DNA from 2 places in the Corynebacterium lactis RW2-5 genome. Region 2 is predicted to be linked to the other one. Evidence: riboswitches for the same ligand, from Rfam matches in the RefSeq annotation. Region 2 holds a riboswitch; the other holds the start of a gene.
The links. Region 2 has a riboswitch for cobalamin ahead of metE (5-methyltetrahydropteroyltriglutamate--homocysteine S-methyltransferase). Riboswitches for the same ligand answer to the same signal wherever they lie in the genome.
Positions count from the first base shown of each region.

Region 1 (14,624 bases), 160 kb from region 2:
AGGCGTGACGTGAAAAACAGGCGGAGAAATGCGACAGCTCCGTCGGCTTTTCAGGGGCGATTACGCCTGCCCGCGGGCTTTCTCGTACATTTCTTTAGGACAATGGCTCCTTATTAAATCCCGCGCCAAATGCAGTGCTTTTTATTCCCCTGCATCTAGATCCTCGGGACTATTGATAGTCCTTCCCAGGGCTTTCGACACTAAAGGTGCCCACGGCATAGCCAAGCGTGCACTATCCATAAGCTGCCGGTCCGACAGGATTTTTGCCTTCTCGTCAACACACAGGCGACCATCGGCCAATACTGCGGCACGGTCGCAAAAGCTCCAGGCAAAATCAATATCATGGGTTGCCACAACCACAGCAGTGCCACCTTCATGGAACTGATTCAAAGTTTGCAGCAGCTGGCGCGTTGCCTGCGGGTCAAGCCCGGCGGAAGGCTCGTCGAGAAGCAAAACCCGAGGGTGCATGGCCAGTGCCCCGGCGAGGGCTACGCGCTTGCGCTGCCCATAAGAGAGCTGATGCGGAACGCGCTCCGCCAGGTCGGAAATCTCCGCAAGCTCGAGCGCTTGATGCACACGCTCGACAACCTCGGATTCAGCCAATCCCATATTCACAGGCCCAAAAGAGACGTCGCTGAAAACACTGGCAGCGAAAATCTGCTCGTCTGGGTCCTGCGTGACCATCTGGATATTGCGGCGTACCGCGTTGCGTCCGTCGCGGTTATACGAATAGGGCTCACCGTCCAGGGACACCCCGCCCGAAGTCGGCTCAAGCGAGCCCGCGAGGATGCGTAGCAGCGTCGACTTGCCCGAGCCGTTGGCGCCGAGGAGAGCCAGACGCTCCCCCTCCCCAATCGCGAGTTCCGCGGATTTGAGGACCTCGAGGTGGTCGTAGGAATAGGCCACCCCCTTGGCAGTCACAATCTTGGGAACTGGTTTATCGTTCATTGCCTGATTTCTCATCACCCTTGATCTCTCATCACATCGCCCAGTTCACTAATACCCACGCCACGACAAGCGCGATCAAGATGCCCACCGAGACAGACACAAAACGTAGGTCCAGCGGACGCGAAATCACCAGCACGCGCATCGAGCCAGGTTCAGCGCGCAACTCAATCCCCTGCTGCATCCGCCGCGCACGAGAGAAGGCGATGACAAACAGGCTCGCGGACTGCCCCGCGGTATCCCGAACCATCGAACGCCGCGTCAGGTGTCCCAACCTCCTGGCTTGGGCGTCCGCCATTGCCCTCGCAGAGTCAATTAGCACGCCGGTCATGCGATAAATCAACTCCGCCAAGTAAGTGACCGAACGAGGAATCCCGTGCCTGCTTAACCAGGACAGCAGCTCCGATAGCGGTGTGGTCAGCGCAAAAGCCATGGTGCAGCAAATGCCCGCAGCCGAGCGCAGCACTACCTCGAGCATTCGGATCGGCCCGGTGGGCGAAAGCGAAAATCCCGACGAATCAAGAGCCACCAAAAGGGGCAAGGCCCCGACGAGCACGAACGTCGCCGGAGCCAAGACCATTGCGGCATAGAGTTTCAGGGGCACCTTCGCGATGATCGCAATGACCAGCGCGAGCACTCCGATAATAGGGGCAAATGGAATTGGCGGCAGTGCCACCGCCAGGATGAGGAGCCCTCCGAGAAGAAGTACTTTCTCCCCAACATTCCGCCGCGCCCACCTACTTCGGGCCGCTGCTACTTCTAGGGCATTCACTTACGCGTCTACCTACTCCTCGCGGACACCGGATCGGGACTTGGAGTTGTCCGCAGTCCGATTCTTGCCGCGGTAGTAGCCGATAGCGTAACCGAGGACGCCCGCGCCAAGGCCCGCCTGAAGCGCGAAGAGTCCAGACTCGACCTCTCCCGGCAGTTCTCCCACGAGTGGCTCAAACCACGGCTCGTAGCCCGGATCGGTCTCCATGATTACGTCGCTTGCGATGGCATCAGTTCCGCCGAACTGCTCCTCCTCCGCCGGGTCGCCAAAGTTGAAGAACATCGGGAAGACGGCAATCAGCGCAATGGCACCAATCAGAATCGCCGTTACCAGGCCCGAGTTCTTGCGGGGAGCCTGCGTGCTGGTGGTGGAATTTTCCATGATTATCTCTCCTCTTTTTGCCTACCGACGCCTACTGCTTGCTTCCGGACATGGAAGCTGGGCGGTGGGTCTCGTCACTGCTGCTTTCTGGAGCGTTGGCGGCCTGGGGCTTCGTCGCAAAGCGAGAGAGGAACCCGAGATCGGCGAGCTCAGAGTGAGCGACGACGAGGAGGGTGCGGACGACGATTACGGTGACCAGGGCCTCGATGATGGCCAGCGGGATCTGGGTGACCGCGAAGAGCCCGATGAAGGTGGTGAAAGCGCCCGCGAATCCGCCGGGCTCGGCCGGGTGAGCGATGGCGAGCTGGGTGGAGGTCACGACGTAGGTCGACAGGTCAGCGAAGAACGCCGCCATGAAAACGCCTGGGAGCAGGCCCCCACCGAGCTTGCGCGTGATCGCGTAAGCCGCGTAGCCGACCCATGGGCCCACGATGGCCATGGAAAAGATATTCGCGCCGAGGGTCGTAATACCACCGTGCGCAAGAAGGATGGCTTGGAAGAGCAGGACAATCGTACCTAGCAGCGCCATCACGGGTGGCTTGAAAATAACGGCACCCAGTCCGGTTCCGGTCGGATGGGAGGTCGAGCCGGTCACGGACGGAACCTTCAGTGCGGAAAGAACGAAAGTAAAAGCACCGGCCGCGCCGAGCAGAAGGCCACTACCGGGATGTTCCTTCATGATGCGCTTAGCCTGGGCGGCACCGTAGATGACGAAAGGCGCGGCAGCGACGCCCCATCCGATGCAATGAGTAATGGGAAGGAATCCCTCTGCAATATGCATGATTTTAGTTTTCTTCCTACGGCGCCACTCACCTCGACGGCACCGTTCGACTGCCGACCGGCTTGTGCAGGTCGGATGATTTCCAGTCGGTCTCCTGGCTGACGAGTAGCCCAGACCTTATCTCAGAGCCTGAGCGGGCGACACGCGCCTTCCCCAGTTCGAGTCCTTCTCCGTTTAACGACGGAGACGATCTCGACCGAGTGGCGTTCGCGTGCCGCGACAACGAAACAGTCCGGTCACTGAGGGACCTGCCTTTGGGGCTTCGACTATTTCGCTGCACTCGATCACAGTGGCGAGGGCCGCTGCTTATTCTCAAAACATTCCCGTTAACTGAAAATCAACACCAATGTTAGTAGTTGCGAACAAAATTGAATTGCCTTTACCCTCACATTGACGTAGTCACAATGAACCGAACCCAACGCGAGTGCCGTTGCGGGGATTCATCGGGCGGGCATGCTGCCGATTACTCGACAAAAGTTGGACACGTCACAGAAATATAGACCAACTGGTCTGTACTTAATCGCCGAAAGGGCGTACACTACGTGACGAACCAACAACTGATTAGAAAATCCTCTGCGGTTTTCGGAAATGGATAAGACAAAATGACCATTTACAATGATGTCACTGATCTGGTCGGCAATACCCCGCTGGTCAAGTTGAACCGCATCTCCGAGGGACTCCCGGGCAACATTATTGCCAAGCTGGAGTTTTACAACCCGGCTAACTCGGTCAAGGACCGTATTGGTAAGGCGATTATTGAAGCAGCCGAGCGCTCCGGCGAGCTGAAGCCGGGCGGAACCATCGTCGAGGGAACCTCGGGTAACACCGGCATCGCGCTGGCAATGGTCGGCGCAGCCCGCGGTTACAAGGTCATCCTCACTATGCCGGACACCATGAGCCAGGAGCGCCGCGTAGTCCTGCGCGCCTTCGGCGCCGAGCTCGTACTTACCCCGGGTGCCGATGGCATGCGCGGCGCGGTAGAAAAGGCCAACGAGATTGTCGCCAACACTGACAACGCCATCCTCGCCTCCCAGTTCGCCAATTCGGCCAACCCGGCAATCCACGAGGCAACCACCGGCGAAGAGATCTGGAACGCGACCGACGGAAAGATCGATTACTTCGTGGCCGGCATCGGCACCGGCGGCACCATCACCGGTGCGGGCCGGACGCTGAAGAAGCACAACGCTGACGTGAAGCTCGTCGCAGTTGAGCCGAAGGACTCCCCGCTTCTGACCGAGGGCAAGGCCGGCCCGCACAAGATTCAGGGCCTTGGCGCCAACTTCATCCCGGAGATTCTGGATCAGGACATCCTCGACGAGGTCATCGACGTCACCAACGAGGACGCGATTGCCGTTTCCCGCGAGGTAGCCAAGCTCGAAGGCATTCTCGGCGGCATCTCGGCCGGTGCGAACATCAAGGCAGCGCTCGAAGTTGCCGCACGACCGGAGGCAGAGGGCAAGAACATTGTCGTAATCGTCCCCGACTTCGGCGAGCGCTACGTCTCCTCCATCCTTTACGAAGAACTGCGCGACTAATTTTTCGCAGTCGTACCCGCTAGTGCGGCATTTTCTACACGCTGGCTAGCGGGTTTTCGTCTCTCCGAATCGCCGAACGGCTAGGATTGTTTCCTATGATTGAATTCTTCAGAATCCTCAAAGAGGATCTGGACAATGCCCGGGCGCACGACCCCGCGGCGCGCAGCGACGTCGAGAACGCCGTCGTCTACTCGGGGCTGCACGCAATTTGGATTCACAGGATTTCGCACAGGCTTTGGCTGCGCGGCGGAATGGCTAAGGGACTCGCCCGCGTGCTGTCGCAGTTTGCTCGCGCATTAACTGGCATTGAAATCCACCCGGGCGCGACCATTGGCCGTCGCTTCTTCATCGACCACGGAATGGGCGTCGTTATCGGCGAAACAGCCGAAATTGGCGACGGCTGCATGCTCTACCACGGGGTCACCCTGGGCGGGCGTTCCCTGGAGAAAGTCAAGCGCCACCCGACGCTGGAGGATAACGTGACCGTCGGCGCCGGCGCCAAGGTCCTCGGCCCCATCACGATTGGTGCAGGCTCCGCCATCGGCGCTAACTCGGTCGTGACCCGAGGCTGCCCGCCGGATTCAATAGTCGTCGGCATCCCGGGCAAGGTACGACCCGCTAAGCCCGGAGAGCACAAGGCCCTATTCGATCCCGCAATCTACGTCCAGGGCGACGGAGACTTTATTTAAGGCATCTAAGGCTTCACGGCAGGCCGAACGCAAAAAATGGCCGGGTGGTTGTCCCCTTCTCGCATTCCCAAAAGGGCAACTATCCGGCCTTTAGTGCGTCACCCCGACGAACGGGGCTGTCGAGTTCCTACTCAGCGAGCAAATCCTTGTACTCAGGGTTCTTATCCACGAAGCCCGCAACTGCGGAACAGCTCGCGTAGACCTGGCGGCCACTCAGGCGAACATCATCCAGCGCAGCCGAAATTAGAATCTTGGACAGCCCCTGCCCCTGAAACCTGGGATCAATCACAGTGTGATTAAAGTCGAGAGCGCCCTCTACTGGAGTATAGGCGGCGAAACCGGCCTCTTCGCCCTCGACAGTGAGGACGTAGCGCCCCTGAGCCTCATCGTGCGAAATCGTATGTGCCATGGCTATTAGCTGCTCCTTCGTTCCGTACCTACTTTGTCTGCACTAAACCCGACTCCTAGTTCTGAATCAGCGGCGGCTCACCCGGATGCTCATCGGCTCGCCCCACAGCTACTCGGCAGGGCACGTTGCCATCGGTTACCTGGCTAGCTGCCTCACCGGAGGACCAGCCGAGGCTAATCGTTTCCGCGAGCGGGCCTGCGATATCCGCCATTTCGGCATGAGACAGACCAGGGGCTACAACACTAATGCGGTAGCGCTTACGCTCACCCGGATCGACCCCAGGATTAGCCTCGGCCCAAAGATCCGCCAACGACGAGGTCCGTCCAACGTCAGGCATGACGTCTTCGTAAACCTTGACCTCTTCGTCCGGGATAAGCTCCGCCAGAGCAGCGCGTACCTTATCAGCTGCAACGTGACTGCCCACTGCGTCCGTGTAGACAAAAATGCGGACAACCCACGGCAAGGTTTCATCGTGGGAAAGCGTTCCGGCGGAGGCGTATTCCTTGGTCATGGGTCACATCCTAGTTGTCAATAAACATTTCATACCGGGTGAATGTTTAGTTTCTCCCACTTTAGTGCACATAGCGACGAGAAAACCGAATTGTCAGCAAAAGGACTGAGTGAGGGAAAAAATTTTACGCAAAAGCCCCGATTCCTTGAGAGGAATCGGGGCAATTGTGGCCAGAAGCGGGATCGAACCGCTGACCTTCCACTTTTCAGGCGGACGCTCTACCGACTGAGCTATCTGGCCAGACTTGAACTAAATCAAGTGGCGACCCTGACGGGACTTGAACCCGCGACCTCCGCCGTGACAGGGCGGCGCGCTAACCAACTGCGCCACAGGGCCATAATCGCCGTGCCCAACAGCAGTAATTCCTGCGCTGTGCACGAGAATTAACTCTACAGAAGAGCGATAAAAATAAGCAAATCAGCAGTTCAATACCGTTTTTCAAGCATAGAGCTGCTTCCGTCTCCTGTCGATGCCTACAATCGGGGCATGGTACGCACCCCAGACGCTCCAGTATCCGTTTCGAAAATCCTGAGTGCAGCAGCCATCGCCGGACTACTGTGCGGCGGAGGAGCCTGGGCGATAGCCTCCGCGGCTACAGATGCACCTCAACGCGAAAGTTTCGTAATCTCCGCACCGGCACACCGAGGAATAGCGCAAGTAGAAATTCACGACCCCGACAATGTGCTGAGTCCTGCAGATGAGGCTCGTTTGAAACGCGATGCATCTCGGATAGAGGCCCCTGACGTCGTCCAACAACTGCACTACATTGTCTTCTCCAGCAATCACGAAAACGTCAATGACTCGGTTGAGGAGTACCTACGCGACAACCGTCCGGATCTCATCGGCGACGAAAAGTTCGTAGACGGCACCATTTTCGTCGGAGTGGGTCTCGACCCTCGGCAGGCATTCGTCTTCGCTGGCGAGGATGTCGCAGATGTTCTCTCCCTCCGAGACGGCAGCCACTTAGAGGGCGCAGTCAATGCCATCAAGCCCGGAATGAAAGACAACAACATACCCGCCGGTCTGTTCGCCGGCGCTTCCGCCGCTACCGACGCTAAGGCCCTTGAACAATCTCAATACCAAGACGCGGTGGACTCCCGCATCGGGCTGATGGCAGGAGCGGGGCTCGGTACAGGTGGTGCAGCTTCTGCCGCCGTCGCAGGTGTCGGTTTCTACCGTCGCGAACGGAAGAAGAAGCTCGCGGCGGCACGCGAGAATCTCGCCTTCATCGCCCGGGAGTACGGCTCTCTAGGACAACGCCTCGACGGCATCGACATCCGGGCCAATTCTCTGACTTCTCCGCTGGCGCATGCCGCAATGCGGGCCGAATGGGAGGACGTTCGTGATAGGTTCTTGGACCTCCACCAAAGTGTCGAAGCATACGGAGGGCTTACTGAATCCGGAGACCCGAAGCAGATTCTTAGCCAAGCTGACAAAATCCAGGATGCCGCAGACACAACTCGACAGCTGTCCTTTGCGGAGGACAATATCGACAAGATTTTCAACATCGAGCATGGCAACACCGAGGTTCGAACGCAGGAAATCACAGCCCTCCGCGCAGATATCGTCCAGGCCGAGGCAAGCCTGCCCGACTCCAACTCCGGTTTGTACGACAGTCTTACCTCCGCGCGTAAAGAGGCTGATTTCCTTGCAGCGAAGCCGGACGCACCTGACTTTCTGGATCGTTACGTTCAGCTACTCAGGGACTACCAAGCAGCATTAGTAGTGCTGAAGGAAAAGCAGATGAGCGAGGTCGAGGACACCAACGAGCTGCACAGGCCAGCTCTCTACGAAGCGAGCTACCGTCCCGGATACGGCTACATGGATTTCGTTCCTTACTGGGCACTCAGCAGTTGGCACAGTGCGAACGTCGAGTCAGCGCAGTCAAACTCCAGCGGAAATTCCGTAAACTCGGGATTCAGCTCAGGATTCTCCGGCGCAGGTGGTTCTTCCAGTTTCTAGTTTTTCCTGTACCGAATTCTCCGGCCCACTCCCCTGCGTGTCGCCGTTAAAACCAGGCCACTACGCGAAGAGCTCCGGCCCCTGGTATGGGGGTCGGAGATCTTGGTCATCTCCTCGATCTTCTTATCGAACTCAGCAGAGCCGGTACCGGAATGAAAACCGCCCCACACACAAGAACCTGGAAAGACGGGCCACATACGGGTTAATACACAAAAGCCAGCCCCTCTACCGAGGAGCTGACTTTTTATCTGCGACCCTGACGGGACTTGAACCCGCGACCTCCGCCGTGACAGGGCGGCGCGCTAACCAACTGCGCCACAGGGCCATTGTGAAATTTTAGTGGTACTCCCAACGGGATTCGAACCCGTGTTGCCGCCGTGAAAGGGCGGAGTCCTAGGCCTCTAGACGATGGGAGCCCGACATATATTGCCACCGCTCACGTCCTCGCCTCGGCTTTTACACCCTGGCAGGAGCTCGCTGCAACAAAGGAAACTTTAAATCATGCGAGCATTTTTTCCAAAAAATGAGCCTACCTGGGAAAACATAGGACCTTTACATAACTTACGAACTACTTTCACCTGCACTGAAAACCCCGTAGCCACAGACAAAAACATTGAGCACGAATTTTTCACCGTTTTCACTATTTCCAGCCCAGCACCGACCCGCGACAAGTATTTTGGTCTGCAAACACGAATCGAGTTCTTAGTCAACTCACCACAGACAACGAAGCGGAGACCCCATCATGACGCTTGCAAACCCTCACCCATCAGCAGCTTCCAACGCTGCGCCGAACGAGTTCAATGCCCCACAGGCCCACGACCAATCCCCGCCAATCAACTTGCGAGGCGTTCCCCGCCCCACCAATGCCCCTAAAGCAACCTGGTCTGCAAACGGAATCCCAAGCTCCGAGGCAGAGCAAATCGACCGCGAAATCCTCGACAACCCAGCTGCCAGCATCGGCCACCTACTCCAGCGTCGCGCGGCAACCACTCCTGACAAGGTCGCGTACCGCTTTCGCGACCCGAACGAGCAGTGGCAATCATTCACCTGGGACCAGTTCAACGACCGCGTCCAGCAGCTCGCCGCAGGCCTACTCGAGGTCGGCGTAACCAAGGATTCCGCCGCGGCAATCATCGCCGGCACCAGCATCTCATGGGTAGAGGCGGACATCTCCCTGATGTCCATCGGAGCGCAGTCCATCGCCATCTACCCGACCTCCATTTCGGAAGACATCTCCTACATCCTGCGCGATTCCAACTCCCGTATCGCGATCGTCGAAGATGCCTCGCAAGTAGAAAAGCTACTTTCCGTCAGACAGGAGCTCCCCCAGCTCGATCATGTCTACGTTATCGACCCTGCATTCGATTTCGCCACCATCACAGACGAGGACTCCAGGGAGTGGCTATCTCCACTAGAGGAGTTGCGCACCCTCGGGTCGCAGTACCTCCAGCAGGATTCAGATGTCGCCAATCGCGCCATCGCCGCCGTCGACCATGAAACGGTTGCCTGCCTGCAGTACACCTCGGGCACCACAGGCAAGCCGAAGGGCGCCATCATCACCCATGGCGCATGGGTAAAAAATGTCGCATCGGTATGCTCCATCGGCTCCATCTACAACGATGATGTCCACTTCATCTGGCTTCCGATGGCCCACCTATTCGGCCGCTTCCTCGTCTACCTTTCCGCCGACGCCGGGGTGCCTACCGCCATCGACGGTCGCATCGACAAAATCGTGGAGAATCTCCAGGAGGTCAAGCCCACTGTCATGGGCGGCGCGCCGCGCATTTTCGAGAAGGCCTACTCCGCCATCATGGCCCAGTTCGATGGCGACGGTGTGAAGGCAAAACTCGGCAAAGTCAGCATGCGCCTGGCACTTGAGGACACGGAACGCAGGCTCGTCGGCAAGCGGAGTTCGGCATGGCACCGCGCCAAACTGGCGATTGCAGACCGCGTGGTGCTGTCGAAAATCCGCGCGGCGCTCGGCGGGAATGTGCGCATGTTCATTTCGGGCTCCGCCCCGATTAATCAGGACATCACTAAGTGGTTCACCGCCATGGGCATGCCAATCGCCGAAGGCTACGGCCTCACCGAGGGCTGCATCACCCACCTCACCCGCCTCGATGCCTTCCGCATCGGCACTATCGGCTGGCCGCTGCCAGGGGTTGATGCCCGGCTTGCCGACGACGGGGAGTTACTCATCCGAAGTGACTGGAACCTTCTCGGCTACCACAACCGGCCAGACGCCACGAAGGAAGTCCTTCCCGGCGGCAGCTACATGTACACGGGTGACATCGCACACATAGACGACGGTTACTTCTACATCACTGACCGAAAGAAGTCACTGTTCAAGACCTCCAACGGCAAGTACGTCGCGCCCGCGGCAATCGAGTCGGAGTTCAAGGGCCTGTGCCCCATCGCGATGGAGCTGGCCACCTACGGAGAGGGCCACAAGTTCATAGTTGGCATGGTCATACTCGAAGAGAAGGCGACACAGGCCTGGTGCGAGGCCAACGGCATCGAGGCGGATTCCTTTACCGAGATGACCCAGCATCCGAAGGTCGTGGAGTTCGTCCAGCAATGTCTCGCGAAGCTGAACGAACGACTGAACTCGTGGGAACAGGTCAAACGCTTCCGCATCCTGGACCGCGAGCTGACCCTGGAGGCCGACGAACTGACAGCGAGCCTGAAGATGCGTCGCAAGCACGTCCACGAAACCATGAAGGAGCAATTCGAGGCGCTATACGAAGACCCACTAGCGCCAGGTTGTCACGACTCCGCCGGAGTCACCTGGGTCAGCTTCGCCCAGCCGGCACTGGACGAGCACCCGGTCTTGGACGATGCTCACGATATCCACCTACGCCGCCGCAGGAAGCCCTAGGAGGCTTCCAGGCCGTGAGTGTGGAGGGCGTCGGCAAGCGGGCGCCCACCTCTACACTTGAGAACTATGGCTACTCCTGACTTCATCCTGGAACTGCGCGACAAGATTGGCCACGCTCCGCTATGGCTGCCGGGAATAACTGCGGTGGTTTTGAAGGAGGTTCCGCCCGGGGCTCCCATTCACCAGCTACCGGAGGTGCTGCTGGTTCGGCGGGCGGACAATGGCGAGTGGACCCCGGTGACGGGGATAATCGACCCGAACGAGGAACCCCATGTCGCGGCCGTGCGCGAGGTCAAGGAGGAAACGGGGCTCGACGTGATGGTGGAGGCGCTGCTCGGCACCGGCGCGGTGGGCCCTGTCGAGTACCCCAACGGCGACGTGACCTCGTACGTTGATATCGCGATGCGATGCGCCGTCGCGAGCGCCGAGCCCGGGGCGGACACCCCGCACGTGGCGGACGACGAGTCGGTCGAGGTGGGCTGGTTCCAGGTCTCGAAGATGCCTCCGATGAAACCGCGATTCCGGCTCATTATCGCCGACGCGGTGGCCCAGCTAAATCATCCGACCGGATATCGCCCGCGGATGGGCTACTACAAGCGGGAAAGCTGAATCACAGATTTTTCATTTTTCTCTTTTTCCCGCATGCAAGCGCAATGGATACAAAAAACCTGGCAGCGAAGCCGGTTAAAGGCTCCGCCACCAGGCGCGCAGTGGGCCCTGAGGGGCTCGAACCCTCGACCTGCGGATTAAAAGTCCGTAGCTCTACCAACTGAGCTAAAGGCCCGTGCGAAGTAAATCGTAGCAATTGAAACACGAATTCCAACAATCGGGATCGAAAATTTCCCGCTCCCGCCCCCGACCTCGCAACTCAATCAATCGCGCAACATACCCCCACCCCTATTTTGGCCTAGACGAAAGCACGCAACGGAACTTAGCCCCCAACCCGCCCGACTGTCTATATAAGCGGCTAGTCTCCCGCCCCGGTTGTTGCAACCCTTTTTCGCCCCGAGCACCACTCAGGTGACGAGGGAGAAACTAGGGTCGCACGACGGCGCTACGGACTACCTGCTCTAACCAAACAACGTTTCTTGCAGTCGAGGAATCATGGATGTCGTCGATATATCCCGCTGGCAGTTCGGCATAACCACCGTCTACCACTTCCTATTCGTCCCCCTGACCATCGGCCTTGCCCCACTCGTCGCCATCATGCAGACGCTGTGGGCCACGACCAAAAACGACCTCTGGTACCGTGCCACTCGCTTCTTTGGCACGGTCTTCATCATCAACTTCGCTATGGGTGTCGCAACCGGCATCGTCCAGGAGTTCCAATTCGGCATGAACTGGTCCGAATACTCCCGGATGATTGGCGACGTCTTCGGCGGACCGCTGGCCCTCGAAGGCCTGATCGCGTTCTTTTTAGAATCGACCTTCCTGGGCCTGTGGATTTTCGGATGGGGCCGAATCCCCACCTGGGCTCACACTGCGTCAATCTGGGTCGTCGCCATCGCGGTGAATATCTCCGCGTACTTCATTATCGTCGCGAACTCCTTCATGCAGCACCCGGTGGGCGCCATCTACAACCCGGAGACGCACCGTGCGGAGCTCACAGACCTCGGGGCCCTGCTAACCAATCCCACCGCGCTAGCCGCCTTTCCCCACGCAGTCGCCGGTTCTTTCCTCACCGCGGGCACGCTGATCCTCGGTATCAGCGGCTGGTGGATTGTCCACAGCCGCCGCGGCGGGGAGAGCAACACCGTCTACGAGCAGACCTTCCGCAAGGCGGGCCGAATTGGCTGGTGGGCCACCGTCCTCGCCTCCATAGCTGTCGCAATCACCGGCGATATTCAGGCGAAAATCATGTTCGTGCAGCAGCCGATGAAGATGGCCTCCGCGGAGTCTCTATGCCACACCCAAACGGACCCGATGTTCTCCGTCCTCACCGTCGGCACGCACAACAACTGTGATTCCGTGTCGCACTGGTTGGAGCTTCCCTGGGTGCTGCCTTTCCTCGCTGAGGGCAAGTTCTCGGGCGTCACACTTCAGGGTGTCCAGGACTTGCAAAAGCAGGCGGAAGCGATGTTCGGCCCCGGCAACTACGCTCCAAATCTCTTCGTCACCTACTGGTCCTTCCGCGCCATGATTGGCCTGATGGCCGGTTCCCTGGCAATCGCGTTTTTCGCCTGGCTGTTCACCCGGCGCGGCCTCGTCCCGACGGGCCGGTGGTCTCGTCTCTTCGCCCTGGGCTCGCTACTGGCCATCCCGTTCCCGTTCGTCGCCAACAGCGCCGGGTGGGTATTCACGGAAATGGGCCGCCAGCCCTGGATCGTCCACCCCAACCCCGACCACGCCGGCGATCCTCGCACGGAGCTAATCCGTATGACCGTCGACATGGGCGTTTCTGATCACGCACCCACGACGGTACTGATCACGCTCATCGGTTTCACCGCAATCTATCTCGCGCTCGCCGTGGTCTGGTTCTGGCTGATTCGCCGGGCGGTCATCGCTGGCCCGCCTATCGACGCCCCGAACCACCCCGCCGTCACAGCTACCGGGGTATCGGCAGCACACTCGGCGATGCCCGGGCCTTCGGCACCTGTCGCAACCGACCTCGGTGCGAGGGTTAGCTCCCCGGTCCGTTTCGCGCAGTGCCGACCCGTCGAGTCAGAAAGGTAGTCGATAAACATGTTTGGGCTAGATCTTCCCGTCGTCTGGTTTGTTCTCGTTGCGTTCCTTTTCGCCGGGTATTTCCTCCTGGAAGGCTTCGACTTCGGTGTCGGAATGCTGCTGCCTTTCCTTGGCCGTGGGGAGCCACGTCGTAAAGCGATGCTGGGCACAATCGGTCCGGTGTGGGATGGCAACGAGGTGTGGCTGATTACCGCGGGAGGAGCGCTCTTCGCGGCGTTCCCCGAGTGGTATGCGTCGATGTTTTCGGGCTTCTACCTTCCCCTGTTTCTCATCCTGGTGGCATTGATCGTGCGAATCGTGGGCCTGGAGTGGCGCTCGAAGGTGCACGAGGATTCGTGGCGCGCCTGGTGCGATGGCGCGATTGTGTTCGGCTCGTGGCTGCCTCCGATTCTGTGGGGCGTGGCGGTGTCGAACCTCATCCGCGGCGTGCCGTTGGACGCGAACAGGAATCTCGATTCGGGTTTCGGCACGCTTTTAGGGTTGCTAAACCCGTACGCCCTGCTTGGCGGCGCCGCCTTTGCCTCCGTCTTTGCCCTGCACGCGGTCGCATTCCTGCGCCTGAAGACGGCGGGCACGCTGCGGGAGGCCCTCGGGCGCGCGGTGCCGATCCCCGCTGCGGCGGCGCTGCTATTCGGCAGCGCTTTCCTGCTGTGGACACAGCTGGCCTATGGCAAGCCGTGGGTGTGGGTTCCGCTTGTCGTCGCGGCAGCGGGACTGGCGCTGGCAGTCGTCGCCATCGCCGCTGGTCGCGACGGCCTCGGATTCATTGCCAGCTCAGTCACTGTGGTCACCGTGACGGTGGTAGTTTTCGGATCGATGTTCCCGTTCCTGATGCCCTCCACGGCACCCGGTGGGGTGTCGCTGGACATCTGGAACGCGTCCTCCAACCCGTACACGCTGAAGATTATGACCTGGGCCGCCATTGCGGTGACGCCGTTGGTCCTTCTCTACCAGTCGTGGACTTACTGGGCTTTCCGCAAGCGCCTGACCGCCGACCGTGCCGCGATGCCGACCGAGTGAATAAGTACGGAGAGGAGCACGCATGAGCACGACCGTGGCGGCGGCTCGAGGACCGA
Region 1 covers NZ_CP006841.1:2,241,624-2,256,247, forward strand. The annotation lists gene CLAC_RS09890 (energy-coupling factor ABC transporter ATP-binding protein) at 142-948, opposite strand; gene cbiQ (cobalt ECF transporter T component CbiQ) at 980-1,717, opposite strand; gene CLAC_RS09900 (energy-coupling factor ABC transporter substrate-binding protein) at 1,730-2,098, opposite strand; gene CLAC_RS09905 (energy-coupling factor ABC transporter permease) at 2,130-2,879, opposite strand; cobalamin riboswitch at 2,947-3,229, opposite strand; gene cysK (cysteine synthase A) at 3,482-4,414, shown strand; gene epsC (serine O-acetyltransferase EpsC) at 4,510-5,103, shown strand; gene CLAC_RS09920 (GNAT family N-acetyltransferase) at 5,231-5,512, opposite strand; gene CLAC_RS09925 (hypothetical protein) at 5,568-6,023, opposite strand; tRNA gene CLAC_RS09930 (tRNA-Phe) at 6,191-6,263, opposite strand; tRNA gene CLAC_RS09935 (tRNA-Asp) at 6,283-6,359, opposite strand; gene CLAC_RS09940 (DUF5129 domain-containing protein) at 6,510-7,985, shown strand; tRNA gene CLAC_RS09945 (tRNA-Asp) at 8,237-8,310, opposite strand; tRNA gene CLAC_RS09950 (tRNA-Glu) at 8,326-8,401, opposite strand; gene CLAC_RS09955 (AMP-dependent synthetase/ligase) at 8,728-10,863, shown strand; gene CLAC_RS09960 (NUDIX hydrolase) at 10,930-11,472, shown strand; tRNA gene CLAC_RS09965 (tRNA-Lys) at 11,575-11,647, opposite strand; gene CLAC_RS09970 (cytochrome ubiquinol oxidase subunit I) at 11,968-13,536, shown strand; gene cydB (cytochrome d ubiquinol oxidase subunit II) at 13,546-14,568, shown strand; gene CLAC_RS09980 (ABC transporter transmembrane domain-containing protein) at 14,591-14,624, shown strand, end outside.
Region 1: linked by a shared signal. The riboswitch ahead of CLAC_RS09905 (energy-coupling factor ABC transporter permease) and the one ahead of metE (5-methyltetrahydropteroyltriglutamate--homocysteine S-methyltransferase) in region 2 are both predicted to bind cobalamin.

Region 2 (14,624 bases):
CCGGGGTGGCGCTGCGCGGGGAGTTTTCCTCCTTCGGGTCGATGCGACCCGCATCGATCATTGCGGGCTCGACGTCGGCGACGTATCCGTCGGCCAGCCCCTGCTTCTCCCAGGTGGAGTGGAAGGTCTCAGGAAACAGGGAGGTATCAACGTAGACCTTGCCCACGCCGTCCGGCATGGCTGCACGTACCTTCGCAGCCAGGTCCGCGACGGACGCGGCGTCGTGGAAGAACCCGTCCCCGTTAGCGCTCAGGGTCGGGTCGCCGGCACCCTGAATAACCACGTCCTTACTCTCTCCGTAGCGCAAGACCTTGGTCTCCACACGGTGGTCGTCGTCGATGCCGAGCAGCGCGGCGGCCGCCGTGAGGATTTTCAGCGACGAGGCCGGCATCGCCACGACCGAATCGTCCTTGCCCCACAGCCTGGCGCCGGTCGTTGCATCGGAAACTACCGCGTGGAGCTGCCCGAAGCCCGTATCCGCAGTAGCACCGTCCATGGCGGCGGTGACTTTGGCGGCCAGGGTGTCGTCGGCAAGCGAGGAGCGGGCGGCGGTGACAGGAGAGGCCGCACGCTCGACGGCGGGGGCCGGCTGCACCTCAATCTGGCGATTGTTATACGAAATCAGCGCGAGTGCGCCACCGAGCGCGGCAAGAAGCACCACAAGGAGAATGGAGACCCATACTACCCAGCCCCGACGCGTACCGGACTGCGAATCGGCACTGCTCAAAGTGAAATGCACCTGCTTCCTTATGCCTCGAGAGGTCGAGCAACCGGAGAAGGCGACTACATGCCGGGAGGGCAAACGCTCTAGCGGGCGCGCATCGCCTAAGATGGCCGTCAGGGAATTGTACACCGATTATAAGGAGTCATCGCCGTGAGCGTTGAGGTCACTATTGAGATCCCGAAGGGTCAGCGCAACAAGTACGAAGTCGATCACGAGACCGGCAAGGTCTACCTCGACCGCTACCTGTTCACCCCCATGGCATACCCGGCCGACTACGGCTTCATCGATGGCACTCTGGGCGAGGACGGCGACCCGCTGGACGCACTGGTCATCCTGCCGGAGCCGGTATTCCCAGGCGTTATCGTCAAGGCCCGCCCGGTCGGTGTCTTCAAGATGACCGACGAGGCCGGCGGCGACGACAAGCTGCTCTGCGTCCTCGATGACGTCCGCTTCGAGGGCTACCAGGACATCTCCGACGTGTCTGACTTCGTCAAGGACGAGATCGAGCACTTCTTCGTCCACTACAAGGACCTGGAGCCGGGCAAGGAAGTTTCCGGTTCGGGCTGGGGCGACAAGGCTGAGGCCGAGAAGATCCTGGCTGAGGCTATCGAGCGCCACAAGTAGTAACCGGGGCGGCGCGGCGCATGCCGTGCAAGAGGTGCAAGAGGTGCAAGAGGTGCCGCGCCCAACTTTTGATTTTTGCCAGCTTTTTGTAGGAAGTAAGCCACTTTTCGGCGCTACTTCCTACAAAAAGCTGGCAAATTTTTTACGGTTTGTTTTCCGGCGTGCTCGCCTAGCCCGGGCCATTGCCTTAAGCCCCGAATCGCAGCAGTGCCACCTCCATCGCCGCGCCATACCAACGATGCCGCGCGTATAGTGACGCACTATGGAAACCGTATCTGTAACTGAAGTACCCGCAGGCGCCCAGCTCATCGATGTTCGTTCCCAGATGGAGTGGGACGACGGTCACGCCGTCGGCGCTACCCACATCCCGATGGAGGAGATTCCATCCCGTTATGGCGAGTTGGACCTCGACTCGGATATTTACCTGATGTGCCGCTCCGGAGGCCGCGCCTCCCAGGTCGCTGACTGGCTGGAGAAGAACGGCATCGACACCATCGTCGTCCGCGGCGGAATGATCGATTGGGAGCACTTCGGCCTGCCGATGGAAAAGGCATAGCCTTTTCGGATACTTCTGGATTCTCCCAGCCTCTTTTGGAAGGGGCCGGAACTTCCCGGGCTACCCCATCCAACTTTATCCCTTTCAGCGCGGCGTGCAGCGCCTTCCAGACCTTGCACATCGCGCTGAACTCTACAAAGACGTTAAAATAATTGGGCGTGCCCAACTATTGAATACACAGCTATTCGATAGCATTGGAAGCATGTCTGATTCCCCTGCCTCAAAGTCGATCAAGGCATCTCGCACCAAGAAGCCCAAATCCGCGGCCAAGCGCCCCGGCACTGCCACGGGCTCCGACTCCCCCATGGCCCCGAGTGCCCTGCGCAAGTCTGCGTCCTGGTGCCTTTCGTATCTCGATGCCGCTGTTCGGGAGAGTGTCAACGCAACGCTCTCTCGCACTAACATCGAAAGCCTGTCCCTGCGCGGTTACTGGGTTCTGGAAGCTATCGCCGACGGCGACGGGCTCGCCCAAACCGAACTGAGCTGCGCCCTCAGCATGGATCGCTCCGACATGGTCCGCCTCATCGATTCTCTGGAAAAGGCCGGCCTAGTCATCCGCACGCGCGATATCAACGACCGCCGGCGCCAGCTCATTTCGCTCACCGTGGACGGAGACACCGCCCGCTCATCGCTGCGCCGCTCCCTCCGTCGAGCCGAGCGCACCGCCGTCGCTTCCTGCCCCGCCGAGGTGCGCTCCCTCCTGTCTTCGCTTGCCGACGTCCCCTCGGCCCCCATCGACCCGGAGCAGCCTGCGGCGTCCAAGGAGCCATCCGCTCCGGAAGAGGCTACGGTGCTGACCGAGACAAAGCCCAAGAAGCAGAAGAAAAAGAAGAAGGGCAAGAAGAAAAAGAAGGGTGACGGAAAGTGAGTACCGGCGCGGACTCGAACGCGATTGAGAAAAAGTTTTTGCGCGCATCCGCCAATCCCTCGGAGCGCACCCTCATTGACATTCTGCGGTCCACTGCTCGCCGCTACCCGGATGCTGCCGCCATCGACGACGGCGACGCCGTAGTCACCTATTCCGACCTCCTCCACGAGATTGATGTCACCGCCAACTGGCTGTTTGAACAGGGCATTCGCCGCGGTGATCGCATTGGCGTGAGGATGCCGTCGGGAAGCCGAGAGCTGTACGTGGCAATCCTGTCGATTATGGCGGCGGGGGCTGCGTACGTGCCGGTCGATGCGGACGATCCGGACGAGCGGGCGGAGATGGTCTTCGGAGAGGCGCAGATCGCGGGGTATTTCGATGCCGATGGGCTGCACCTTACCGGCCGCGCGGGGGACACCGCGGTCCACACCGGCGAGCCCTTCCTCGACCAGTCCCCTTCCCCGGACGACGACTGCTGGATTATCTTCACATCAGGCTCGACGGGCAAGCCGAAGGGCGTGGCGGTCACGCACCGCAGTGCCGCGGCGTTCGTCGATGCGGAGGCCCGCTGGTTCCTGGTCAACCACCCCGAGGGACCTCTAGGGCCGGACGACCGAGTGCTGGCCGGGCTGTCGGTGGCATTTGACGCCTCCTGCGAGGAGATGTGGCTGGCCTGGAGAAACGGCGCCTGCCTAGTACCGGCGCCGCGCTCCCTGGTGCGATCCGGAGTCGATCTGGGCCCCTGGCTGATTTCTCGCCACATCACTGCCGTGTCGACCGTCCCAACCCTGGCTGGTCTTTGGCCAGCCGAGGCTTTGGACAGCGTCCGCCTGCTGATCGTCGGAGGCGAGGCGTGCCCGCAGGAGCTGGTCGACCGCCTCTCCACCCCGGAGCGCGAGATGTGGAACACCTACGGCCCCACTGAGGCGACGGTTGTGGCCTCCGGCATCCAACTGCACCCCGGAAAACCCGTGACCATCGGCTTTCCGCTGGACGGCTGGGACCTGACCGTCATCGACGAGGAGGGCAACCCGGTCCCTCCAGGCACCAAGGGTGAGCTGGTCATCGGCGGAGTGGGCCTGGCCCGCTACCTGGACCCGGCGAAGGACACCGAGAAGTACGCACCGCTGCCCGCCCTCGGCTGGGAGCGCGCGTACCGTACCGGCGACCACGTCATCATGGACGAGGCCGGGTTGTACTTCGCTGGCCGCGTCGACGATCAGGTGAAGATCGGCGGACGCCGCATCGAACTCGGCGAGGTCGAGGCCCACCTGGCCGCACTGCCCGGCGCGACGCAGGCGACCGTCGTTGTGCAGAAGACCGGCGCGGGCGACTCCGTCCTGGTCGGCTACGTCGGCGCGGGCGGCGACGCGGGCTCGATGGACCACGACGAGTGCATGGCCATACTCCGCGACGCCATGCCCGCCCCGATGGTGCCGCGCCTGCACATCATGGACGAACTGCCCGTGCGCACCTCTGGCAAGGTGGATAAGGCTGCGCTACCGTGGCCGCTGCCTGCCGCCCCTTCCGCGGATACCGAGGGGATGACGCCCGTTGAGGCATGGTTGTCGGGAATCTGGTCGGAGGTCCTGTCCGTCCCGCAGCCGGGCCCGGCGTCCGACTTCTTCGCCCTCGGCGGCACCTCTCTGGCCGCAGCAGGCGTGGTCGCCCGTATCCGCGAGCGCGCCCCGCAGGTCGCCGTACGCGATCTCTATGACCACCCTCGCCTGGGAAGGCTCGCCGAAGAGCTCGTCTCCCGGGGGCTTGTCGACGACTCCGTCGCTGGTGACGCCGCGTCCTCTACCGGCGAGGAAATACCCGAACCCACTCCGGTATCCCGGGGCACCCGCTGGGCGCAGGTGGCGCTCATGGTTCCGATTCAATGGGCTCGTGGCGTGCGCTGGGTTACCTGGCTGGCGATTGCGAACTGGGCTCTCGGTGGTCCGTTGGCGCTGCCGGGTTGGGCTGTCGCGCTGCTTGGAGTCCTGTTCCTGACACCGCTTGGAGTGATGCCTGTCAATGCTCTGCTGACTCGGGCCCTGACGTCCTCGGTACGCCCTGGCGACTTCCCGCGCGGCGGCTCCGTGCACTTGAGACTCTGGGCCGCCGAGCGATTGGCGGAATCGTCCGGAGTCCGCTCCGTTGCGGGCGCGCCCTTTGTGCTCTGGTACGCGAGGATGCTCGGCGCGTCGATAGGCAAGGGTGTGAATTTGCATTCACTGCCGCCGGTGACGGGCCTGGTGAGACTTGACGACTACTGCTCCATCGAGCCGGAGGTCGACCTGTCGGGCTACTGGGTCGACGGCGATACGGTGCACGTCGGCGAGATTTCCGTGGGTGCGCATGCGCGAGTCGGTGCCCGCTCTACCCTGCTGCCGGGCACACGGATTGGCCAGAGCGCGCACATCGAGGCGGGCTCGACCGTCACCGGCGAGAAGAAGGTCAAGGCGGGCGCGCGCTGGTCGGGCTCGCCGGCGCGCAAGGTCGGGCGTTCCAAGCACCGCTTCCCGGAGCAGCTGCCACCGTCGGCACGCGGCTGGGTCGCGGTGTACGCAGCGACGGCTGTGCTGCTTGCGCTGGTTCCGCTGGCATCACTGCTGGCCATGGCCGCGCTGCTCGGCTGGGCGACGGATGCAGGGGCCTTTGGCGCTGAGACAGCCGAGTGGGAGCTGAGCTCTGCGCTCGTCAGCGCACTGGCCTGGGTTCCTGCCGCAACCTTGGCGGGCATAATCGTCTACGCAGCCCTCACCCTGGTACTGGTGCGACTGTTCAGCCTGGGACTGCGCGCCGGCGTTCACCCGGTGCGCTCGAGAATCGGCTGGCAGGCCTGGGCGACAATCCGGCTCATGGATGCCGCCCGCGTCGACCTCTTTCTCATCTATGCCTCACTGCTGACCCCGAATTGGTTGCGCGCGCTCGGTGCCCGCATCGGCCACGATACGGAGATCTCCACCGCAGTCGCGATTCCGAAGTTGATGCAGGTAAAAGAGGAATCCTTCCTCGCTGACGACACCATGGTCGCAGGCTACGAGCTCGGCGGTGGGTGGATGCTTATCGACGATTCCAAGATTGGCAAACGGGCCTTCCTCGGCAACTCGGGCATCACCTTGCCCGGGCGCAAGCTGGCGAAGAACTCATTGGTTGCAGTGCTATCGTCCACGCCGAAGAAAACCAAGTCCGGTTCGAACTGGTGGGGATCTCCGCCGGAGAGGCTCCGCCGCGTTACCAATGTTGGCTCGGACGAGTCCGCACAGACGTACCGCCCGACCACGGGACTGAAAGTTGCCCGCGGCGTCGTGGAGACGCTGCGCATCCTGGCCCCGATGACATCCCTGGCGCTGGCGGTGGCCACCTTGGCCGGAATGCAGTGGATCGGCGAGGCGGCGTTGACTCTTGCGATGGGATTCCGGGGTGCCGAAGATACCATGGGAATCGCGTTTGCCCTGCTGGTTACGCTCGCCCTGACTCCCCTGGTGTTCCTGCTCGCCGGCATCCTGGGCCTTGCGGTGACAGTGGCCGCGAAGTGGGTGTGCGTCGGCAAGCATCGCACGGGCGAGTCCCCGCTGTGGAGTAGGTTCGTGTGGCTCAATGAGCTTCAGGACACCTTCGTGGAGATGGTCGCCGCGCCGTGGTACCTGAACCCGGCGATGGCGACCGGAGGGGCGTCGCGCGCGATGCGTCTGCTGGGTGCGAAGATTGGCCACGGAGTGTGGCTGGAGAGCTACTGGCTGCCGGAGACGGACCTGGTGGTTATCGAACGCGGCGCGACCGTCGGGCGCGGTTGCGTGGTTCAGACCCACCTTTTCACCGACCGCGTGATGACTCTCGACGAGGTTCACATCGGCCGCGGCGCCGTACTGGGGCCGCACTCGGTGGTGCTGCCGGCATCGGTGCTGGGCGCGGGCGCGCGGGTGGAGCCGGGGTCGCTGGTGATGCGCGGCGATCACGTTCCGGCGCACACGGCCTGGCGTGGCAATCCAATCGAGCCGAAGGCTGCGAAGTAGGGGGAGCGCTGCGGCCGTCGCCCACAACAGCGCCCCACCTTCGACATAGTCGACGCGAACCCCGGCCCCGGCGGCGCGTGGCGCCACCGCTGGGATTCCCTGACCATGGAGACGGTCAACAACATCTACGACCTTCCCGGCATGCCCCAGGCCGAAGCCCCACCAGAGGCCAAGGCCTCGACCACATTGATTGACTACTTCGGGAAGTTCGAAAAGCGCGTCCGCGAGGGCCTGCCGCCACAGTCGGTGGTGTCGGTGACCGGACTCGGCTGGAATCCCTAGCTCGTCGATGCCCGCGAGCGCGGCGTCCTAGTCCCCCACCCGATGTTTGAGTGCACGGACTCAACCGGCGTGATCATCGCCGACGGGGAGCACCTGGACTTCGATGCCGTCAATTTCGGCACCGGGTTTCGCTGGGAGATGCGCCACCTTAGACCGCTGCATCTTTGCGACGAAGCCGGCGGCATCCTCATGGATCCACCGCAGGTCGTCGCCGATCCTCGCATCTTCCTCGTTGGCTACGGCCCATCGGCCTCTACCGTCGGAGCCAATCGCGCCAGTCGCGATGCCGCGAATTCAATCCGTCGCCAGATGAAGGCCCGGGCCCGCCCCTAACCCACAAGTTTTCGCGAGAAAACCCTCACTTTTTTGTTTTCAAACATTTACTCTTGTGGGCATGACTGACTTCCCCACCAAAGACGGCCTGAATATGCCCATCACTCCGCTGCGCTTCCTCGAGCGCAGCGCCCGCGTCCATCCGGAAAAGATCGGATTTGTCGACGGCCCCCGCCGAATCTCCTTCCGCCAGATGGCCACGGATGCGCAGGCCTTCGCGCACGCGCTTATCGACGCCGGCCTGGCCACCCACGAGCGCATCGGCGTCCTGGCGGCCAACAGCTACGAGGCTCTACTGGCCCAGTTCGCCGTACCGCTAGCCAGAGGCGTGGTGGTGGCGATCAATACACGACTGGCCCCGAAGGAGATCGAATACATCCTGGAGCACTCGGGCATAACCACCCTGATGGGCGAGAAGTCTCTGATCGACAAAGCTCTTCCCACAATCGGCCACCAGCTAGAGCATGTCATTTACATCGCCGATGGCGACGGCACCGAACCGGTAGCCGCACCTGCCACCGACCCCGCTACCGATGAGCCGGGTTCAAGCACAGCCAGCATCGACTTCACCACCTTTAGCAGCTTCATCGCGGGAGGCGGCGTCGGCAAGCAGGACCTGCCCTACGAGGTGGCCGATGAAAATGACCCCATCGCGATTAACTACACCTCGGGCACGACAGGCAAGCCGAAGGGCGTGGTCTACACTCACCGCGGCGCGTACCTCAACGCGCTGGGGCAGGTGCAGACGATGCACTTCAACCACCACACCGTTTACCTGTGGACACTGCCTATGTTCCACTGCTCCGGCTGGTGCACCGGTTGGGCAGCGATGTCGGTGAGCGCGCGCCAGGTAGCAATTCGCGCGGTGCGCGGCCCCGAGATGTGGCAGCTCATCCTCGACGAGGGCGTCACCGCGATGTGCGGCGCCCCAGCAGTGCTGACCACGCTGGTCGACGACGAGAACAAGCGCCGCGTCACCAACCTGCGAATCATGACCGCGGGCGCCCCGCCGAGCCCGACCATCATCACGCGCTGCGAAAATATCGGAGTGGAGATCACCCACGTCTACGGCCTGACCGAAACCTACGGCCCATTCACCGTCTGCGAGTCCCAGCCGGACTGGTCCGACATGACCGTCCGCCGCCGCGCAGTGCTCAAGGCCCGCCAGGGCGTCGCGTCCGTCACCAACCAGGACGTGCGCATTATTGAGCCCACCGATACCCTCGACGCACCACTAATCGATGTGCCTGCCGACGGCGCCACGATTGGCGAGATCATCATGACGGGCAACGGCGTGATGAACGGGTACTTCCGCGACCCGGAGGCGACCGCGCACGCGTTCCGGGGCGGCTGGTTCCACTCCGGAGACCTGGGCGTGATGCACCCGGACGGATATATCCAGCTCCTCGACCGCGCCAAGGACGTCATCGTCTCCGGCGGTGAGAACATCTCCACCATCGAGGTCGAGCAGGCCGTAGTGAGTTACCCGGATGTGTCCGATTGCGCCGTCATCGGCGTTCCGGACGACAAGTGGGGCGAGCGCCCGCGCGCCTACGTCGTACTGCGCCCGGAGGCGCTCGGCGAAGGCTCACCGGAGGAGATCGCCGAGCACAACGAGGCCGTAGCCGCGGTTATCATCGCGCACTGCCGCGCCCACATCGCCGGATACAAAGTCCCGCGCGACGTGGTGGTCATCGACGAGTTGCCGCGGACCTCGACCGGCAAGGTGCGCAAAAACGAGCTGCGCGAGGCCGCCTGGGCGGGGCACGGGGACTCCCGCATCAAGGGCTAACGCTAAGAGCTACAGCACCCGCGCCCCCTCTGAAACCGGCTCCGCACCGGCTCGCACTTCGGAGAGCGGTTCTGCTGCTGAGCGGGCTTTTTTAGCGGCCTTGACCAGCACTTTCAGGGAGGCGATTGTCTCTGGCCAACCCCGGGTTTTCAGGCCACAGTCCGGGTTGATCCACAGCAGCTTGGGGTCCACGCTCGCCAACGCGTCAGAAATCAGGTCATCGACCTCTTGCTGCCCCGGCACACGCGGCGAGTGGATATCCCACACACCGGGGCCGATTCCTTGTGCGTAGCCGGCGTTGGAGAGGGCGGCAAGGACTTGCATTCCATTTCGGGCCGCTTCGATGGAGGTAACATCGGCATCCAAATCACCGATAGTGCCGATTAGCTCATTGAATTCCGAATAGCACATATGGGTGTGAATCTGGATGTCATCGGCCACTCCGGCCGTGGCCAGACGGAAGGATCCGACCGCCCATTCGAGGTAGGCGGGCTGATCCTCCTTCCTCAGCGGCAGCAGCTCACGGATTGCAGGCTCATCTACCTGAATGATGCGCGCACCGGCAGCCACCAGATCGGCAATCTCGTCACGCAGCGCTAACGCCACCTGATCTGCGGTAGTTCCCAGTGGCTGATCGTCGCGAACAAAAGACCATGCAAGCATCGTCACCGGCCCGGTCAGCATGCCCTTGACCTGACGGGACGTCATCGTCGCCGCTGCCTCATACCAGCGCACCGTCATCGGCTCCGGGCGGGATACATCACCGAACAGAATCGGAGGACGCACACATCGGGAGCCATAAGACTGCACCCAGCCATTCGTCGTGGCTAGGTACCCGTCGAGCTGCTCAGAGAAGTACTGCACCATATCATTGCGCTCTGGCTCTCCGTGAACTAGCACGTCAAGACCAAGCTCCTCCTGGCGTTCAATGACCTCGCGGATTTCAGCTATCATCGCCGCGTCGTACCGCTCCGGGGTAAGGTCGCCGCGGCGCAGGCGCGCCCGGGCCCTGCGGATTTCCGCAGTCTGAGGGAAGGATCCAATAGTGGTGGTCGGCAACTCGGGCAGATTCAGCGTCTTTTCCTGGGCCGCACGCCTGCGCTCGAACGGAGTGCGAGTCCTGTCCTGCTCGCCGACTGCAGCCACTCGCCTCTCAACCCGCTCATTGTGGATTAACTCTGAAGTCGCCCGCTTACCGACGGCCACACGGGCCCGCCTCAGCGCCGCGGCATCGTCAGCAGTGATGTCCGTGCCGTTAATGCGCGCTTGAAGAACTCGGGCCAAAAGCGCGACCTCGGCGATTTTCTCTTCACCAAACGCTAGCCAATCGTGGATCTCGGCCTCACTTTCGGTGGGGGTCTCAGCCCTCAGCGAGTACGGAACATGCAGCAGAGAACAGCTGGTGGAAACGATAATCTCGCCTCGGTCTGCGAGATTCTCGAGAATATTCAGAGCTTCGTCGAGGTCACGCCTCCATACATTGCGCCCATCCACGATGCCCGCAACCAACACCTCTTGCCCGGTCCAGTGAGGCAATTCAGCCCCTCCAGCGACTAAGTCGACGCCGATGGCGCCGACTCCGGTTCCGGAGAAAATCTCTAGGGCCTGATCGCCGTCGCCGAAGTAAGTTTGTACCCACAGCTTTGCCCCCGCAGCCTCGGCGGCGTCGGAAAGCACCTGGTAGCACCGACGGAGACGCTGCCGGGCGCCATCATCGAGATCTGTGACAGCGATAGGCTCATCGAGTTGTACCCACTCAAACCCCTCAGCGCCAAGGCGCACGATTATATCCTGGTAAGCGTCTACGAGCTGTTCCAGGAGGGCCAGCGGATCGGAGCCATCGTCGGTGCGTGCCAGGGCTAGGTAAGTGTACGGGCCGATCAGATGCGGACGTATGACGCCCTTGCTGTAGGCACGGAAATTACAGGCTTCGCCGAGCCATGTGGCCACGTCGGGTCGAAAAACCGTCCGAGAGGATAGCTCTGGGACAATGTAGTGATAGTTAGTATCGAACCACTTTGTCATTGCGGACGCAGGCTGCGTCTCAGTGCCGCGCGCCGTGGCGAAATAGCGGTCAATCCAGGCAGGAAGGTTGGCGCCGATGCAATCCGGAATCGTGTCGAATCGGGACGGCAACACCCCCAGCAGAGCTGAAGTATCAAGCATTGAATCATAGAAGGACCGGCCGACGGTGGGGATTGAATCAATACCCGCAGCGTTGGCACTGTCGATGTAGCGGTGTACTAGGCCACGCGCTGTTGCTGCGAGCAGTCCGGCTGTAGCCGGGTCTCGCCAATACTTCTCCAGTGCGATTTTAAGTTCTCTATTTGGCCCGATACGCGGAATGCCCGCGACGGTAGCATGAATAGCCATGATCTCGTGATTTCCTCGTCAATCGTGATCGGCAGTGAATATCTATTTCTCACAACCGGCAGGCATTCGGGCTTGTCGACGTAGCAGATACCGAAGCCATGGCTATTTTCACAATTGCGCCAATGCGTTTTTAGTGCAATTTGCGCGGTTTGACCCCGGATTATTCAACTAGACGCTTACCGTTGCGGGACAGCTCCGGACTTTCACCGGATTCCCCTGCATAACTCATGGTTGTTCGACTATGACTCCACTCATTCCGGGGCTCCAGTGAGTGCACCATTTCGGCTCGTCATACTCAACCACAAGGCGGCTGTTGGCCAACAGTGTATACCACGCCACATTTCCTATTGAGCAGAGGGCAAGAATTAGCGAGTTTCCGAGATTCATCAACCCTTTTGGGGTGACCTAGCAACGTATAGACCCGAAAAAGGCTAACCCCACCAGTAGTTATTCGTTTCATTTTTTGAACCAGCATATAGATAGCATGTCGTCCTATTAATGGCTTAAGATAGAAACAACAGCTAAAGCGACTACAGCCCTGCCTGAATCTCAGCACAGAAGGGAGCCCTCCCATGACAGAGTCGACACAAACGCCACTAAAGAACGCCATCCAGCCCTTCGACGGCGATGTGCAATCCGGCATTGAGCAACCAGGTCCCGCGCATCTGCACCTAATCGCCCTGGACTTTAACGAGGACATAAGTCCCGAAGGCATAGCCGAACTATTCCGCAGGCTTACAGACGTTTCTCGACGACTCACCCAGGGCGAGGAGATTCCAGACTTCCTCGAGCGCGCAATGGTCGAGGTCATCGCAAATCTGACCATCACTGCGGGCTTTGGCGAGCGAGTCTTTGACCTACTGGGAAAATCCGACCGCAAACCCGCCGGTCTACATGACATTCCATCCTTTAAGTTAGACCGGCTGCGCCCCGAGTGGGGGCAGAGTGACTTCGTCCTACAAATCTGCTGCGACGACGCCGTAACCACCGCCACCGTAGCCCGTCTTCTTACCAAAACCGCAAAGCCATGGGCCCATGTTAAATGGTTCCAAAAGGGTTTTGGTCGAGCATTCGGCTCTGTCCCCGTCGGCTCCACTCCACGCAACCCGATGGGCCAAATCGATGGCACCGTCAACCCAAAGGATCCCGAAGAATGGGACGAGCAAGTCTGGATTGACTCCCAGGATGCAGCGCTTAAAAACTCTTCCATCATGGTCGTTCGGCGCATCGCTCTGAATTTGGATGCATGGGAAGAACTAACCTTGGAGGAGCGAGAAATGGTGATTGGCCGCCGAATTGACAACGGCGCTCCCCTATCCGGCGGCGATTCCGAATTCGATGAAGAGGATATGGATGCCAAGGATGCCGAGGGCAACTATCTTATTCACCGCCAATCACACTTAGCACTATCCCGTGAACAGGATGGGCAACCGGAAGATGCCCTACGACGCCGCGCCTATTCTTATGAAGATCAGCCGGCAGGCAACCCGGATGACCCTAACAACACCGGACTGGTGTGGATTGCATTCCAGAAAAACCCCGACAACCAGTTCACCAAAATCCAGTCAAGACTAGACAAGGAAGACATGCTTAACGAGTGGAGCCGACATATTGGCTCTGCTGTGTACTGGATTGCTCCCGGTACGACTCCAGATTCCTACTGGGGCCAGGAGCTCATCGAGAACTAACAGCGAAAGGTGCAGGCTGCGGGGTGGGAAGTGCGGGAGGCGCGGGCTGTCGGCACTTTAGCGCTGTTTTAAACGCACCCGCTGCACCGTAGCGCTGGCTTGTGACTGTAGTGCACGCTATCTGCTGCTCTACAGTCGCGCAACAGCGCTAAAGTCGCCAGCCAAGGCACCAGCCTTCCCACTATTCGCCCGCCAGCCCACCCCAAAACCACTTCAAAACACCGAAAACCCGCCCCTCAATAAACGAGAGGCGGGTTTTCGTATAAGCCCGACAAGAGTGCGGCAGGCGCTCTCACGCCACCGACACTAGCAAATCACTAGTCACCAATCTGGTCGCGACCGCGCTTCACTATCTTCGGATCCGGAGTGCCAACCAGCTCATGGTCCTTCTCGGTGTACTCGAACTTAGAAAGCACGTAACGCATAGCATTCAGGCGTGCGCGCTTCTTGTCATTCGACTTGATGGTAATCCACGGCGACTCATCCGTGTCGGTGTAGCGGAACTGCTCCTCCTTGGCGCGTGTGTAGTCATCCCAGCGGTCCAGCGAGGCAAGGTCCATCGGGGAGAGCTTCCACTGGCGGACCGGATCCACCTGACGGATGGCAAAGCGAGTGCGCTGCTCCTTCTGGGTCACGGAGAACCAAAGCTTCGTCAGCGAAATACCGGAACCCAGAATCATGTTCTCCAGCATCGGAACCTCACGCAGGAACTCCGCATGCTGCGACTCGGTGCAGAAGCCCATGACACGCTCCACACCGGAACGGTTGTACCAGGAGCGGTCAAAGAACACGATCTCACCCGCGCACGGGAAGTGCTGAATGTAGCGCTGGAAGTACCAAGAGGTGGATTCGCGCGGCGACGGCTTCTCCAGAGCGACGGTGCGCGCACCACGCGGATTCAAGTGCTCATTGAAACGCTTGATTGTGCCGCCCTTACCGGCGGCGTCACGGCCTTCGAAGAGGATGATGTGCTTCTGGCCAGTTTCCTTGGTCCAGTTCTGCCACTTCAGGAGCTCAATCTGCAGCTTGCGCTTGGTCTTTTCATACTCCTTGCGGGTGAGACGCTCCTCGTACGGGTAGTCATCCCTCCACGTATCGACGGGAGCCCCGTCAGGGGTAATCAGCACCGGATCGTCTTCATCCGAATCATCCACAACGTAGCCTTCGGTCTTCGCCAAATCGACGATGTGGAATTCCTCTTCATTCTTGTCAGCCATGTCTTCAATCTTACTGAATTAAGCAGGTTCATGTCCCCCATCAGGGTGCCTTTACCTGCAATTTCCCAGCATCGATAGCTCTCAGGCACCGAATTTGAGGGGGAGATCTCAGCTGCCTGAACCGACCTGCGAACATAGGTTGTGAAACATGTTGTTATCTGAA
Region 2 covers NZ_CP006841.1:2,402,698-2,417,321, forward strand. The annotation lists gene CLAC_RS10655 (D-alanyl-D-alanine carboxypeptidase/D-alanyl-D-alanine-endopeptidase) at 1-739, opposite strand, end outside; gene CLAC_RS10660 (inorganic diphosphatase) at 875-1,348, shown strand; gene CLAC_RS10665 (rhodanese-like domain-containing protein) at 1,611-1,904, shown strand; gene CLAC_RS10670 (MarR family winged helix-turn-helix transcriptional regulator) at 2,107-2,772, shown strand; gene CLAC_RS10675 (Pls/PosA family non-ribosomal peptide synthetase) at 2,769-6,776, shown strand; gene CLAC_RS12740 (hypothetical protein) at 6,882-7,058, shown strand; gene CLAC_RS10680 (hypothetical protein) at 7,101-7,391, shown strand; gene CLAC_RS10685 (AMP-binding protein) at 7,453-9,183, shown strand; gene metE (5-methyltetrahydropteroyltriglutamate--homocysteine S-methyltransferase) at 9,193-11,556, opposite strand; cobalamin riboswitch at 11,597-11,826, opposite strand; gene CLAC_RS10695 (Dyp-type peroxidase) at 12,129-13,244, shown strand; gene ppk2 (polyphosphate kinase 2) at 13,562-14,461, opposite strand.